One region of the Cobetia sp. LC6 genome, then DNA from elsewhere that is predicted to be linked to it. Evidence: riboswitches for the same ligand, from Rfam matches in the RefSeq annotation. Region 1 holds a riboswitch; the other holds the start of a gene.
The links. Region 1 has a riboswitch for thiamine pyrophosphate ahead of tenA (thiaminase II). Riboswitches for the same ligand answer to the same signal wherever they lie in the genome.

Region 1 (7,267 bases):
GCCTTGTCAGGCGGATCGGGGCACGCGGAAGATGACACTGTCGTTGGCGACCTGTTCAAGCTCGAGTCCGTGCGTGCGCGCCAGCCAGGCAAAGGTCGCCGGGCTGAACAGGCACACATGCGTCGGATCACGCAGGTAGTGCCAGCGCCTGAGCGCTTCCGGGTCATCCGAGGCGGGCTGCGTCATCACCCCCAGCAGGCCGCCGGGCTTGAGGCAGCGCAACCACTGGCGGAAGACTTCCCCCGGCGCGTAGAGATGCTCGATCACCTCGGTGCTGACGATGAAGTCATGCTGGCGGGTGAGCGCTGCCGGGTTCGGATGATAATAGAGATCGTGCAACGCCATCGGATGGCCCGCCTCCTCGAACATCTGCGCCAGGGCAGGCCCCGGTCCACAGCCGAAATCGAGCCCGCTGGCACCGGCCGCGAGCCGCTCGCACATCGGCGTGAAGAGCTTGGCCAGGAAGCTTCGATAACGCGGGTCTGCCGGGTCATTCTCGTGCTGGTCGTAGATATCCTGCTCTGCCCTGGCATCCAGGCGCTGGGACGGCGCCAGATACAGCAGATGACACTCCGGGCAGCGCAGGTAATCGCGCTCATCGGCGGGAGGGCGCTGACCGGTCTCGGGGCATGGCCTGCGCCGCTGCACCAGGTGCAGTACATGCTGGCTCCGGGGCGCCTCACACAGCGGGCAGACAGTATCTGAAGGCGGATAGGGAACGAGGGAATCAGGGGCTGACATCAGGGCTCCGTGGCTGGGGACACTGCCGGTGGGTGGATGTCACCACACGGCTGGCGGTGACAACTCGGCGCCACGCACGCTACCGCGGCGACACGGGCAATTCAGCAGCAGGTGAACGTATCGCAGGTGGCGACTGTCTGAGTGCTGAATGATACCCCGCGCCAGTGTCTTGCGCCTGCCACGATGGAGCCTGCAGGCACCGCCCCCCTCTGGCACAATGAGCATCATTCGAGTGCGGCACCGCGACACCTGACGATGTCACGGCGCCTGCCTTCGCGTCAGACAGGCGCGATCTTTCACGCCAGACCACCGGAACTTCACGTGTGACGATGGACAAGACTCTCAAGCGGTTCGAACAGGCCATGGAACAGCGCCTGACTCCTCTCAAGGCCAATTCCGTGGCCTGTCTGTGGCAACGACTGTCCGGGCTCAGCACCCGCCAGCTCTGGTGGCTGGCGCGCCCGTTGGCGCGTGTGGTGCAGCTGTGCAATCCCCGCGAGCGCCGGGTCACGCGCCAGAATCTGGGCCAGGCCTTCCCGCAGCTCGACAAGCAGGCGCGCGCGCGTCTGGCGAGCGACAGCCTCGCACATTCCACCGCCACCATGCTGGAACTGGGCAAGGTGTGGCTGGGTGATGAAGACGCCGTGCGCGATTCGATTCTCGAGGTCCACGGTCGCAACCTGCTCGACGAGGCGCGTGCCGAGGGGCGCGGCGTCATCGTGCTGGCGCCGCACTTCGGCAACTGGGAAGTGCTCAATTTCTGGCTCTCCAGCCACTTCCCGTTCACCGCCATGTATGAGCCGCCCAAGTTCGAGCGTCTCGACCCGATCATCCGCAACGGCCGTGAACGCATGGGCGCGAGCCTGGTGCCCACCAACTCGCGCGGCGTGGCCGCCTTGCTCAAGGCACTCAAGCGCGCCGAAGCGATCGGCATACTGCCGGATCAGGAGCCGGGTCGTGGCAGCGGCGTCTTCGCCGACTTCTATGGCCGCCCCGCCTATACCGCCACCCTGCTGCCCAAGCTGGTGGCGAGAACCGATGCACGCGTCGTCACCGGTGTCGCCCAGCGTCTGGAAGATGGCCATGGCTTCGCCATCCACTTCCTCGCCGCGGATGAAGGTGTCTATTGCGAAGAGGAAGTCGCCTCGGCACGCGGGGTGAATGCCTCGGTGGAAGCGGCGATCGCCTTGGCGCCGGCCCAGTATCAGTGGGAATACAAGCGCTGGCGCAAGAGCCCGCAGGAAATGGAGCAACAACCGGGCTGGCAGGAATCCCGCTTCTATGCGCGCACCTATTCCTTCTTCTCGCTCAAGGGCTGGCGCCGCTACTTCAAGCATCGCCGCAAGGCCAGCAAGCACGGCTGAGGGCAGCACTGGCGCAACAGGCCATCAGCTCCCAGACTGAATGCGCATGGCTCAATGACAGGAGGCAGGGATGCCGATCGAGACTCACGCCGCTCACCTCACAAGCGCATCGTCCCGTCGCCCCTCACTGTCCCGAGCGGTGTCGACATGCCTGCCGGCAAGCCTGGTGACAGGCTTGCCGACAAGATTGGTCACAGGTGCCGCGGCGGCCTGTCTCGCCTTGTCTCTGCCAGCCCAGGCAGAGACAGGAACTTCCTCCTCACTGTCGCTGATGAGCGCTCAGCAAGTGCCCAGCGATGCCCCAGCGCTCAAGCTGCCTGAAGGCGCCACGCTCGAGCGGCTGGCCTCGCTCGACAGTCCACGCATGCTGCATCTCACTGACGCTGGCGAGCTGCTGATCGGCTCGCGGGCCGAGCGTGTCTATCGCGCTCAGCTGAGGCCGGACGGCAACCTCTCTGCCGTGAAGACGCTGGTCGAACTGTCGGGCTACCCTCACTCGCTGGTGGTGCGCGGTGACAAGCTCTATGTCGCGACCACTGCAGCCTTGCTGGTCGCCGACTATTCACACGGCGAATCTCTCACCCGCGATGACTTTCGTGAGCTGATCGCCCTGCCCGGCGGCGGTGGCCACAACTCGCGCACCCTGAGTCTCGGGCCTGATGGCGGCCTCTATCTGGCGCTGGGCATCCAGGGCAATTGCTCGAATCAATATCTCGCAGGCAGCGAGCAGGGCTACTCCTTCAGTGAACGCCGCGGTGGCGTGCTGCGCCTTGAGGAATCCGGCGATGCCCCGCACTGGCAGCCCTGGGCCAGCGGGCTGCGCAACCCGGTAGGCCTCGCCTGGCAGCCAGGTAGGGAAGATGAGCCACGTCTGCTGGCCACCAACAACGGCCCCGACCACTGGGGCTACGAGCAACCTCGCGAGTTGGTGGTCGCAGCCCGCGAAGGCAGCTTCCATGGCATGCCCTGGTATCAGTGGGTCGATGGCCGCTGGCAGACGGATGACTGCATCACGAGCGATTCACCGCGCGAGCGTGACGAGATTGCGCCGCCACTGGCCGAGGTTCCCGCTCGCAGTGCGCCGATGGGAATCGCGGTGGTACCGCCAGAACATCCATTGGCCGCAGACATGGATGTCGTGGTGGCCGTCCACGGCAGCTGGGGCACGGCTCCCTCCGGCAGCGCCGCAGGTGATCCGGCCAGCCGTCGTGAGCCTCGCCTGCTGGGCCTCAAGCTGGCGACGCCAGACACTGAAGCACGCCTGGTGCCAGTGCTGACCGGTCTGCAGGACAGCAGCAGCGGCCAGCGCTGGATTCGCCCGCTCGATGTCCTGTTCGGCCCTGATGGCAGCCTGTACTTCACCTCGGATAGCGGCGCGGCTGGCCTCTATCGCCTCACCTTCGATTGATGGCCTGACCTCCAACAGAACGCTCCCTTGAGAAGCGAGGTCTTGGCCCTCTTTCCGGGCCTTCTCTCCAGGCCCTCTCTCCAGGCCCTCTTCTTCAAGTCTCTTCTCCAAGCCCTTTGTCCAAGCCCCCCTCCATGCCCCTCTCCAGGCGCTCTTTCCAGGAGCTGCTTGGCAGAGAGCCCATGAATAGGGCCTATGGCTGCAGTGGTTGCCTGCTGCAGATTCTGAAAACCTGCCGTTCATGCCCCGCCTTCGAATTACAGAAATGTAGTCCTGTATCCCCGCATGCACCCAATGGCCAGCTAGGCATTGTGAGGCCATGGAGCGACACTGGGTCGACGCCAAGCGTTTAATGAACGATGACGCGTTGAGAGAGCGTCTCTCGCTCGTGCATCCAGCCTACGAACTCCTGCGTATGATCCAACGGATACGCCATCGTCGGAGCCTGCCGCCATGAACCAGCAGCCACCCCCAGCAGCACGGACGCCCGCCAACCGGGACTCCTTGCCGAGCACCTGCACGCACCTGACGCGCGCTCCCTGGCTGAGCATCGTGATGCCGGTGCATGACGAGGCAGCCGGCATCGTGCAAACCCTGATCGCCCTGAATCGCCTGCGCGCGGGAGGGGACTGTGAAGTGATCGTGGTGGATGGCGGTTCGACGGATGGCACCCCCTCACTGGCCCATCCGCTGTGTGATGCCGTGCTGGGCAGTGAGCCGGGCCGGGCACGCCAGATGAATGCCGGAGCCGCGCATGCACGCGGAGAATGGCTGCTGTTTCTGCATGCCGATACCGACTTGCCCGACAATGCGCTGGCATTGCTCAAGGAGGCCGTCACGACGCATCGCCGCAGCGACTGGGGCCGCTTCGATGTCAGCATCAAGGGCGAGTCGCCGTGGTTACCGATGATCGCCGCCATGATGAATCTGCGCTCGCGGCTGACCAGCATCAGCACGGGCGACCAGACCCAGTTCGTGCAGCGCTCGACCTTCGAGGCCATCGGTGGCTTTGCCGACATGCCACTGATGGAAGATATCTGGCTGAGTGCCCAGCTCAAACATCTGACCCCGCCAATGAACCTGACGGCGCGCGTTACCACCAGCGGTCGGCGCTGGGAGACCCACGGCGTCTGGCGCACCATCGTCAAGATGTGGGGACTGCGGCTGGCGGCCTGGTGCGGCGTCTCCCCTGCACGCCTGGCACGCCTTTACGGCTATCGCGCCGCGGCGCAGGCCTGTGAGCAGCGCGGAATGCCCCATGCGTGATGCGGCGTTGCCTACCTTGCCTACAACTGATGCCGCGTCAGAGGTGCGCCCGACCCTCATCATCTTCGGTCGCCTGCCCATCGCCGGCCACTGCAAGACACGCCTGATCCCCGCACTCGGCCCCGAGGGTGCAGCTCGACTCTATGAGCGGATGCTGTGCCATATCGTTGACCAGGCCTGCGCCGCGCGCCTTGGCAAGGTCGTGGTGATGCTGACGCCCGCTGCCGAGCCGTCGAGACAGACACCTGAACAGGCGGCTCTGCAGGTGGCGCTGGAAGCCCGGCTGCGAAGCGTTGTCGACACCTCAGCCGACCTCACCTTCGAGGTACAGCCACAGGGGGACCTCGGTGAACGGATGTCCCGGGCCATGGCCCGACATCTACCCGAGGGGCCGGTATTGCTGATGGGCTCCGACCTGCCGGCGCTGGACAGCCAGCGCCTGCGCGAGGCAGCCCAGAGACTACGCACTCACGACGCGGTCCTGCAGCCCACCGAGGATGGGGGCTATGGCTTGATCGGCCTCAAGGCGCCCTGCCCGCAAGCCTTCCTGCTGCCCCGCTGGAGCCACGCCCATGTCTGCCGGGACACCCTGGCGCGGCTGGCACGGGCAGGCAGAACGTACTCTTGCCTGCCGATCAGCTGGGATGTCGATGAGCCGCGTGACCTTGCGCGACTGTCGCGCCACCTGCCGGCGCTCATGGCGGACATTGCCGCTTGAGACTGTCCATGAACCCGCTCGAGGCTCATCACAAGCCCGCTTGAGGCTCTTCACACCTTCGGCAGGCCTCCCAAAGTCGTATGCATTTTTGCTCACACTGCCCTTCTTCTGCGCCACAGGGCTGTTACACTCGCTGCATCGTGACTCATATGTCACAGCTTGACGGGGTGCCGGTAAGACCGGCTGAGATGTCATGCGCAGGCAATGTCCTTGCGTGAATGACGATCCCGCCGAACCTGATCCGGCTAGTACCGGCGTAGGGATCAAGCGTGAAGCGATGCCACTCGATAACGTCACCACTTTCTCACGGTGACTGTCGGCACCTCCCCCGCTTTTCCCCTGCTCCTGTTCCGGTACTGGCCACGCTTGCGCCAGAGAACTGCCGCCCCATCACGGGTCGTCAGCACGCTCACCGAGGGATGCGTCATGCCTAGTTTCAACGACCTGACCAGTGCCTGCGCCGAGGAATGGCGTGACTATCTCGAGCACGACTTCGTTCGCCAGCTGGGCGAAGGTCGTCTGCCGGAGGAGTCCTTCCGCCATTACCTGCAGCAGGACTACCTGTTCCTGATCCACTTCGCGCGTGCCTGGGCGCTGGCCGCCTACAAGAGCCGCACCCTCGCGGAGCTGCGTCAGGCCACGGCCAGTCTCGACACCATCCTCAATACCGAGCTCGATCTGCATATCGGCTACTGCAGCGAGTGGGGCATCAGCGAGGATGATCTGAGCGAGCTGCCGGAATCGCGCGCCACCCTGGCCTATACCCGTTACGTGCTCGATTGCGGCCAGCGCGGCGACCTGCTCGATCTGCACGTGGCGCTCGCGCCCTGCCTGATCGGCTACGGCGAGATCGCCGAGTGGCTGCTCGATCAAGACACCACCGAGATCGAGAACAACCCGTACGCGGACTGGATCGCGATGTACTCAAGCGATGACTTCAAGGAAGCCGTCGAAGCCGAGCGTGAATGGCTGGATGCGCGACTCTCGGAGGTCTCGGAGCGTCGACTGGGTGAACTGGTCGATGTCTTCCGTGACGCCACGCGACTCGAGATCGACTTCTGGCAGATGGGTCTCGATCGCGCTTGAGTCATCACAGACTGACGTCCCGGTGCTCGCCATGAGCCGCTCGGGATGACGCCATCCTCCATGGATGGCACGACTGACAGGCCAACAGAGCCTGGATGAGAGAACGCTCCCCGGGGCAAGCCTGACGCTTCGGGCAACACACTCTCGCATTGAAATCTGCACACGCTTGACGGGGTGCCGGTGGAACCGGCTGAGATCCTGCATGCATGCTTCGCCGCCCTGACGCGCGAGCTTGCCAGCAAGGGGTCCCGTGGAACCTGAACCGGTTAGGACCGGCGTAGGAATCAAGCTGATGGCCAGCCGCTGCGCGCGGCCGCCTCGCTCCCGGGCCACCTGTTGGCAAGGAGTCGGCGACGACCATCCTCTCCCTGCGCACGGTCTTCCCATGATGACGTCAGCCGTGACGTCGCCCTTTGAGGAGACCTGCATGAGCACTGTCCCGACAACACAAGACCCGCAAGCCACCAACGCCGCCGAGTCACCGCTCGCCTCGCAGCCTGAGTCTGCCCCCAAGGCACGCGCGCGCGCCGTTCGCAAGGATGGCAGCCGCCACCTCGCCAGCGAAGCACAAGTCGACGCCGCCGCCATCGCGCCGCTGAGCGGCTCGCGCAAGATCTATATCGAAGGCTCCCGTCCGGACATCCGCGTGCCGATGCGCGAGATCGTCTGCTCTCCGACCCAGAC
Region 2 (7,267 bases), on a different contig from region 1:
CCAGCCCCTGGCTGGCACCGGCCCATTCCCCGATGACGGCGCCGATGGGGGCGGCAGTCGCGGCCATGCGAATGCCGGAGGCCAGCGCCGGCAGTGCGGCGGGCAGCTGGATGTGGATCAATCTGCGCCATGGGCTGGCGCCCAGGGTGTGGGCCAGATCCAGCCAGCCCTGCTGGGTCTGGCGCAGGCCGTCGTAGCCAGTGGAGGCGACCGGGAAATAGATGATCAGCGTCGCCATCACTACCTTGGACAGCATGTCATAGCCGAGCCACAGCACCAGCAGTGGGGCGATCGCGAACAGCGGTATCACCTGGCTGATCAGCAGCATCGGCAACAGCGTACGGCGCAGGCGGGGGATGAAGGCCAGCGCCAGCGCGGTGGAAAGCCCGAGCAGGATGCCCAGCACCAGCCCGGCCAGTATCTCGCTGATGGTGACGCCAGCGTGATGGGCCAGCAGCGGTGCCTTCTGGATCAGCACCTCGAGCACGGCCTGGGGCGTGGGCAGAATGTAGGGCGGTACGGCGGTAACGGCAATGATCAGCTGCCAAAGTCCCAGCAGGAGCAGCGTACTGATGACGAGGTGACGCATGGCGTGCAGACGTTTCATGCGGCCTCCTCGCTATCACGCAGGCGGGCGATCAGTTGCGCCTGCGCCGGCGGCAGGGCCGGGTCATCCAGCGGCACCGGCCGCACGGCGCCAAGCCCCGGCAGATGCTCAAGCTCGGCGCCGTGGCCCGGGGCGCTCGACGGGCGCAGCACCAGCAGTTGATCGGCAAGGCGCAATGCCTCAAGCGGGTCGTGGGTCACCATCAGGACGGTGCGGCCCTTGAGCAGGCGGCTGGCCAGATCGTGCAGCTCCAGACGGGTGATGGCATCCACCGCCGAGAACGGCTCATCCATCATCACGATCGGCGCCTGCTGATAGAGCGTGCGGGCGAGAGCGACGCGTTGGCGCTGGCCGCCGGAGAGGGCGTCCGGCCAGGCCTGCTCACGACCCTCAAGCCCGACCGCGGCCAGAAGCTCATGGGCGAGTTCGCGATTGCGCGGCCGCCGGCGCAGGTCATCGCCCAGCCACAGGTTGTCGATGACGCGCCGCCACGGCAGCAGCAGGTCCTGCTGCGCCATCCAGGCCACGCGGTCGGTCAGCGGCTGACCGTCATCGGTGGCGAGGTCGAGCTGGTGGAGATCTGACATTTCCAGGCCAGCCAGCAGGCGCAGCAGCGAGCTCTTGCCGCAGCCGGAGCGCCCCAGCAGTGCCGTCCAGCTACCAGCCTCCAGACGCGCGGAAATATCGCGGAACAGCGTGTGGCCGGCGTAATCGATTCGTGCGTTGTTGAGGGTGAGTCCCAGCGACACAGGCAATTCCGTGGTCAGGCGGCGTGCCGGCAGGAGGAAGCAGGTGACGCGCCGTGCAGGGCACGCGTCGGGGATTCCCTCCGCCGGTATCAACCGGATCAGGTTCCAGGGGTTGTCGCGCGACGTATCGCTGCGACTCTCAGCCCATTCTCGGGCACCCCCATCCAGGCCGACAGTGTAACGTCACTGTCTTGCCGGTGTCTTGTCCGACGCAAGTCGGGGCAGGGGAGACGGCGACTTTCTTGAGTGGCTTTCCTGATTGGCTTTCCTGAGTGGGGCGAAACGGACTATGCCGATGTGGCACGCCTTGGGTATGCTGAACATGACTGTAACAAGACGTGTTGCCCAAGGAGATCATCATGCCCGACACACCGGATCTCTCGACCTGTTCCAGCTATCCCGTCCCCCCGCGACGGCCGAGCGCAGCTGACGCCACGGGGGAGCCGCACCCCGTGCCCAGGGGCTGGCCCGAGGAGTCACTGACTCGACGGCTCTCGACCTATCTGGGGCAACCGCTCGAACCGCTGGCACTCGCCTGGCCGGATAGCGCCAACTGGCTGTGGCGCCAGCGTGGCGGCACGCCGGGGCTGATCAAGCTGGCGCGAACCGGGCCAGACCACGACCCCTTCTGGCACGCCATGCGCGGGGTCTTCGGTGCCGATCGCTGGGCGACGCCGGAGGGTTTGACGCGACTGGCGGGCGCCTTGCCCGCGCGCCTGCCGATTCCGCCGCTGCCCCTGACCTTCCTGGGGCGTCTCGATGGCGCGCCCATCTGGCACCTGCCGTGGTCCAGCGGTCAGCCGAGCAATCTCAGCATCACCTTCTGTGAGCTGCTGGGCGACCAGCTCGGTCGCCTGCATCAGGATACGGTGTCGGGCTTCGGTCAGCCGCTGGCGCAGCCGATGCCGCTGTTGCACTGGAATGCCCGCGTCACGCGCTTTCTGGCCCATCACCCGCGTCGCGCGGAACTCGGCACGCTGCTCAAGCGCACCTTCCCGGCGCCGACTCGCGCGGTGTGGTGTCTGCCGGACATGCGCGCCGATCAGTATCTGTGCGCCGCCACCGGCTGGGTATGGAGCGATTGGGAAGCGCTGGTGTGGGCGCCGATCGAGTTCGACTGGGCGCTGGTGGAGTTGCTGCTGGAAACGCCGGAGCAGCGTCAGGCCTTCATGAAGGGCTATTCGCGCCATGGGCGCATGGTCGATCTCGATGGCCAGCGTGAGCTGTGCCGTGCGCTGTTGTGGGCGATGGAGGCATTCGGCCCGCGGTCCTATGCTGAGCTTGCGGCAGCCCCTGCCTGGGTCTCGCCGCGCAGCCTGGCGTGAAATTCGCGTGCTGTACACTGCAAGTACATGAAAGGTGTGAAATTTCTCTGCAGCCCCTTCGCTGACATGGAATACTGTGGGTGAGTCGTCATGGACGTCACTCGAGATCTGATGTAGGGCTTGGCGGGGGAGCACTCGTGGTAGAGAACCTGAATTATTATTTCTTGCTGGCAGGCACGCTGATCGCCTTGAGCGTGTTGGCCAGCCGCGTCTCGGCGCGTCTTGGCATGCCGCTGCTACTGCTGTTCCTCGGTCTTGGCATGCTGGCGGGTGAAGATGGCGTCCTGGGCATCCAGTTCGACGACGCCTCATCCGCTTACATGATCGGCAATCTGGCGCTGGCGCTCATCCTGCTCGATGGCGGCCTGCGTACGCGGCTGTCCACGTTTCGTGCCGGCCTGAAACCGGCGCTGGTGCTGGCCACCGTCGGGGTCTTCATGACCAGTGGCCTGGTGGGCCTTCTGGCCATGTGGCTGTTTGATCTCACCCTGATCGAAGGCCTGCTGGTCGGGGCCATCGTCGGTTCCACCGATGCCGCGGCGGTCTTCTCGCTGCTGGGAGGCCAGGGCGTTCACCTCAATGAGCGTGTCGGTGCGACGCTGGAAATCGAGTCCGGCACCAACGACCCGATGGCGATCTTCCTGACCATCACGCTGGCCGAGATCCTGACCGGTCAGCTCTCCGGCGTCGCGTCGGGCATCATGAGCTTCCTGCTGCAGTTCGGTGTCGGCGCCGCCATGGGGATCGCCGGCGGCTGGTTGATCGCACGCCTGATGCGTTATCTGGACCTCGCCCCCGGTCTTTATTCGCTGCTGGCGCTGGCACTTGGCTTGAGCCTGTTCGCCACCACCAACGAGATGGGCGGCAGCGGTTTCCTCGCCATCTATCTGTGCGGCCTGATGATCGGGAATCACCCCGGTCGTCATCTGGAGCACATCCTGCCGGTGCATGATGGCATGGCACACCTCTCGCAGATCGTGCTGTTCCTGATGCTGGGCCTGCTGGTCTCGCCGTCGACCATGCTGCAGTTCGCGCTGCCGGCCGCCATCCTCAGCGTGGCGCTGATTCTGGTGGTGCGCCCGCTGGCGGTCATCCTGTGTCTCAAGCCGTTCTTCCGCTTCCGCTGGCGCGAGCTGTGGTTCATCAGCTGGGTGGGATTGCGAGGGGCGGTGCCGATCGTGCTGGCGATCTTCCCGGTGATCACCGGGGTCGAGAATGCCGGTCTCTACTTCAATGTCGCCTTTTTCGTGGTCATCATCTCGCTGCTGGTACAGGGCTCATCGCTGGCGCCGATGGCGCGCAAGTTGAGGGTGGTGGTGCCGCCGGGCGCACAGCCCAGTCGCCGCAACCTGCTCGGCATCATGCCGGTCAACGACTACGAGATGCTGGTCTATCGCGTCGACAACACGGCGCTGGAAGGCGTGGCGCTGCGCATGCTGCGCTTCCCGTCGGGGGCCAAGGTCGGGGCGCTGTTCCGCAACAAGGTGTTGATCCACCCCAAGGGCAGCACCTGTCTGCATCAGCAGGATGTGCTGTGCGTGGTAGGGCGCTCGTGTGATGTGCCAAGCCTCAACCGCATGTTCAATGGCGAGAGCCTGCAGCATGAGCAGCGCGCCTTCTTCGGGACCTTCACGCTGGAAGGCGATGCCAACATGCAGGATATCGCCGATGTCTACGGGTTGACACTCTCCCAGGGCGAGCAGCATCTGACCATCGCCGAGTTCATCACTCGTCGAGTCGGTGGGGTGCCGGTGGTCGGCGACGATGTGGACTGGCATGGCATCCACTGGGTGGTGAACGAGGTGGAAGGCAATCGCATCACCAAGGTCGGGCTGCGACTGCACTGAGCCTGACTCCGTGTCTGAGCCTGAGCCTCTGTCTGAACTTCACGCACTACGACGCCCCCATTGCACTGCGTGTAATGGGGGCGTCGTGTTTGGACTCATCAATATCGTACTCTGTTGATGTCAGGCCAATTTGTCCGTGACAGCGCCTGGCCATCCTTTGTGGCCAGCGACAAGGAGGTGACTACATGGCCAGCCCACATCCTCATCTCGCGGGCTTTCTGCGACGATTCGAGCAATTCCCGCCCGGGCTCACGGCGGATGAGAAGACCTTTCATGCCACCTTCAACATGGTCTACGTGCTGGCGGTCAGCTGCCATCTGATCTACGCCATCCTGCTGTTGTGGCTGGGTGAGATGGGCATTCTGGCGCTGAATCTGGCGATGCTGATCGTCGATCTGGTCTGCCTGCAGCTGCACCGTGCTCGCCGTGAAGCCCTGGCGGCCACGTTGATGGCGCTGGGCACCTGTGCGCAGATCAGCTTCTCGCTAAGCTATTTCGGCTCGGAGGCCGGATTCGACTACTTCTACTTCGGTGCCTTGCTGTGCATCTACTCGATCCGCATGTCGTTCATGCGGCGCGTACTTCTGTGTGCCGCCTGCCTGAGCATGCCGCTGCTGGCCTATATCATCCTGATGCTGGAAGGGCCGACCCATCTGCTGCCCGCTGGCTGGATGCTGGCATTTCGCATCATCAATCTGGGTGTATTGACCATCTTCTTCACGCTGGTGCTGGTACAGATGGGCTGGTCGGTGGAGCGCCTGCAGCAGCGTTTCGAGACGGGAGGGCGCTTCGATGCGTTGACCGGTGCCCTGAGTCGCGCGGAGCTGGTCGACAGCGGACGCGGCATGTTGATCAACAACGGGCCGCTGAGCCTGATGATGGTCGATGTCGACCACTTGGCGCTGATCAACGAGACCTGGGGTCGCCAGGCCGGTGATCAGGTGCTCAAGGAGCTGGTGCGGCGCATGCGCAGCATCCTGCGCGGGGAGGATCTGGTCGGGCGCTATGGCGGCGAGGAGTTCGTGCTGTTATGCCCGGGGCTGCATGGCGAGCGCGTCGACCAGGTGGCAGAGCGTCTGTGCAAGGGCGCTTCGGCGTTGCCATTCGTCATCAATGACGGCCTCAACAGTCTGGATGTCAATCTGTCGATCGGTGTCGCCCAGCGTCAGTCCGGCGACAAGGACCTGGAAGGCCTGATCGCCAAGGCTGACGTCAATCTGTTCCGCGCCAAGCAGGATGGCGGCAATGGCTTCGTCAGTGACACCCAGCTGGGGCCCGTGGGCGGGCCGGGCATCGCCGCCATCAATTGAGCGCAATGCACTGTGCGTAGCTCTGTCCATGGAGCACTGCGCGCAGAGCTTCGTGCACAAAGCCTGGTATACAACCCGGCGCGCCCCCGCAGAATGACGTTCATGTCTCCGGGGGCGTGCTTGTGTCAGGGCGTCACCAGGCTTGCCCTGAGATAAGTCAGCGGCGGTTGGACTGGCGCCGGCGACTCTTGCTTGCGGGCTTGGGGGCGTAGTCGCTGTTCGAGGCCGGTACCGCGAGCTTGGGTGCAAAGCCTTCCACGACCTCGCGCGTCACGAAATAGCCCAGGTGCTGCTCGATGGCGCACAGGTTGCGGAAGTCATCACGCGAGACCAGCGAGATGGCTTCACCGCTGGCCCCGGCACGGCCGGTGCGCCCGATGCGGTGGACATAATCCTCGGCGGCGTCCGGCAGGTCGTAGTTGACCACGCGCTGCAGATCATCGATGTCGATGCCCCGCGCGGCAACGCCGGTGGCCACGAGATACTTGATGGTGCCGGCCTTGAAGTCGGCCAGCAGCTGCTCGCGCATGGCCTGGCTGCGACCGCTGTGGAAGGACTCGGCGGCGATGTCACGTTTCTCCAGCTGACTCACCAGCTTGGCGGCGCCGCGCTTGGTCTCGATGAAGATCAGCGCCTGCTGCCACTGCTTCTCGTGAATCAGGTGGCTCAGAAGGGCGGACTTGAACTCCTTGTCGACCGTGATCAGATACTGGCTGATGTCGGGCGCGGTGACGTTCTCCGGTGCGATCATGATCTCGACGGCGTCCGTCACTGCGGTCTTGGCGAGCACACGCACCTGGGCCGAGAGCGTTGCCGAGAACAGCAGGTTCTGGCGCTCCCTTGGCAGCTTCTCGATGATCTTGTTGATGTCGGCGATGAAGCCCATGTCGAGCATGCGGTCCGCTTCGTCGATGACGAGAGTGCGTGTCTCGTCGAGATGGATCGCGCGGCGGGTCAGCATGTCCAGCAGGCGGCCGGGCGTCGCCACCAGGATGTCCACACCTTCGATCAGACGCTGCTGCTGGGGCTCGATCTCCACGCCGCCATACATCGCCATGGAGCTGACTTCCAGATGCCGGGCGTAGTGCTGGATGTTGTCTTCGACCTGAATCGCCAGCTCCCGCGTCGGGGGCAGGATGACGGCATGTACGCGCTTGGCGCGCACCTTGGGCGCCTGTTGCAGGGTCTGCAGGATGGGCAGCACGAAGCTTGCCGTCTTGCCGGTACCCGTTTGGGCGGCGGCGATCAGGTTGTCACCGGCCAGCACGACGGGGATCGCCTTCTCCTGGATGGGAGTCGGGGTCTGGTAGCCTTGCTCGGTGACGGCCTTGACGATGGGATCGCTCAAACCAAGGGCAGAAAATGGCATGGTGTCTCGACTTGTCTAAAGGGGGAGGGGCAAGCGCACATTCTGCGGCAAGGAATGTCT

Region 2: it holds a riboswitch for thiamine pyrophosphate, as region 1 does, so the genes downstream of both, QQF40_RS02735 (ABC transporter ATP-binding protein) here and tenA (thiaminase II) in region 1, are expected to answer to the same signal.

What each region holds. Positions count from the first base shown of each region.
Region 1 covers NZ_JASSPL010000007.1:89,997-97,263, reverse strand. The annotation lists gene QQF40_RS10135 (class I SAM-dependent methyltransferase) at 7-741, opposite strand; gene QQF40_RS10130 (lysophospholipid acyltransferase family protein) at 1,071-2,105, shown strand; gene QQF40_RS10125 (PQQ-dependent sugar dehydrogenase) at 2,392-3,513, shown strand; gene QQF40_RS10120 (TIGR04283 family arsenosugar biosynthesis glycosyltransferase) at 3,967-4,779, shown strand; gene QQF40_RS10115 (TIGR04282 family arsenosugar biosynthesis glycosyltransferase) at 4,772-5,497, shown strand; TPP riboswitch at 5,651-5,777, shown strand; gene tenA (thiaminase II) at 5,924-6,583, shown strand; TPP riboswitch at 6,744-6,884, shown strand; gene thiC (phosphomethylpyrimidine synthase ThiC) at 7,011-7,267, shown strand, end outside.
Region 2 covers NZ_JASSPL010000001.1:632,949-640,215, forward strand. The annotation lists gene QQF40_RS02730 (ABC transporter permease) at 1-607, opposite strand, end outside; gene QQF40_RS02735 (ABC transporter ATP-binding protein) at 604-1,356, opposite strand; TPP riboswitch at 1,415-1,528, opposite strand; gene QQF40_RS02740 (phosphotransferase family protein) at 1,716-2,681, shown strand; gene QQF40_RS02745 (potassium/proton antiporter) at 2,819-4,528, shown strand; gene QQF40_RS02750 (GGDEF domain-containing protein) at 4,714-5,838, shown strand; gene QQF40_RS02755 (DEAD/DEAH box helicase) at 5,996-7,207, opposite strand.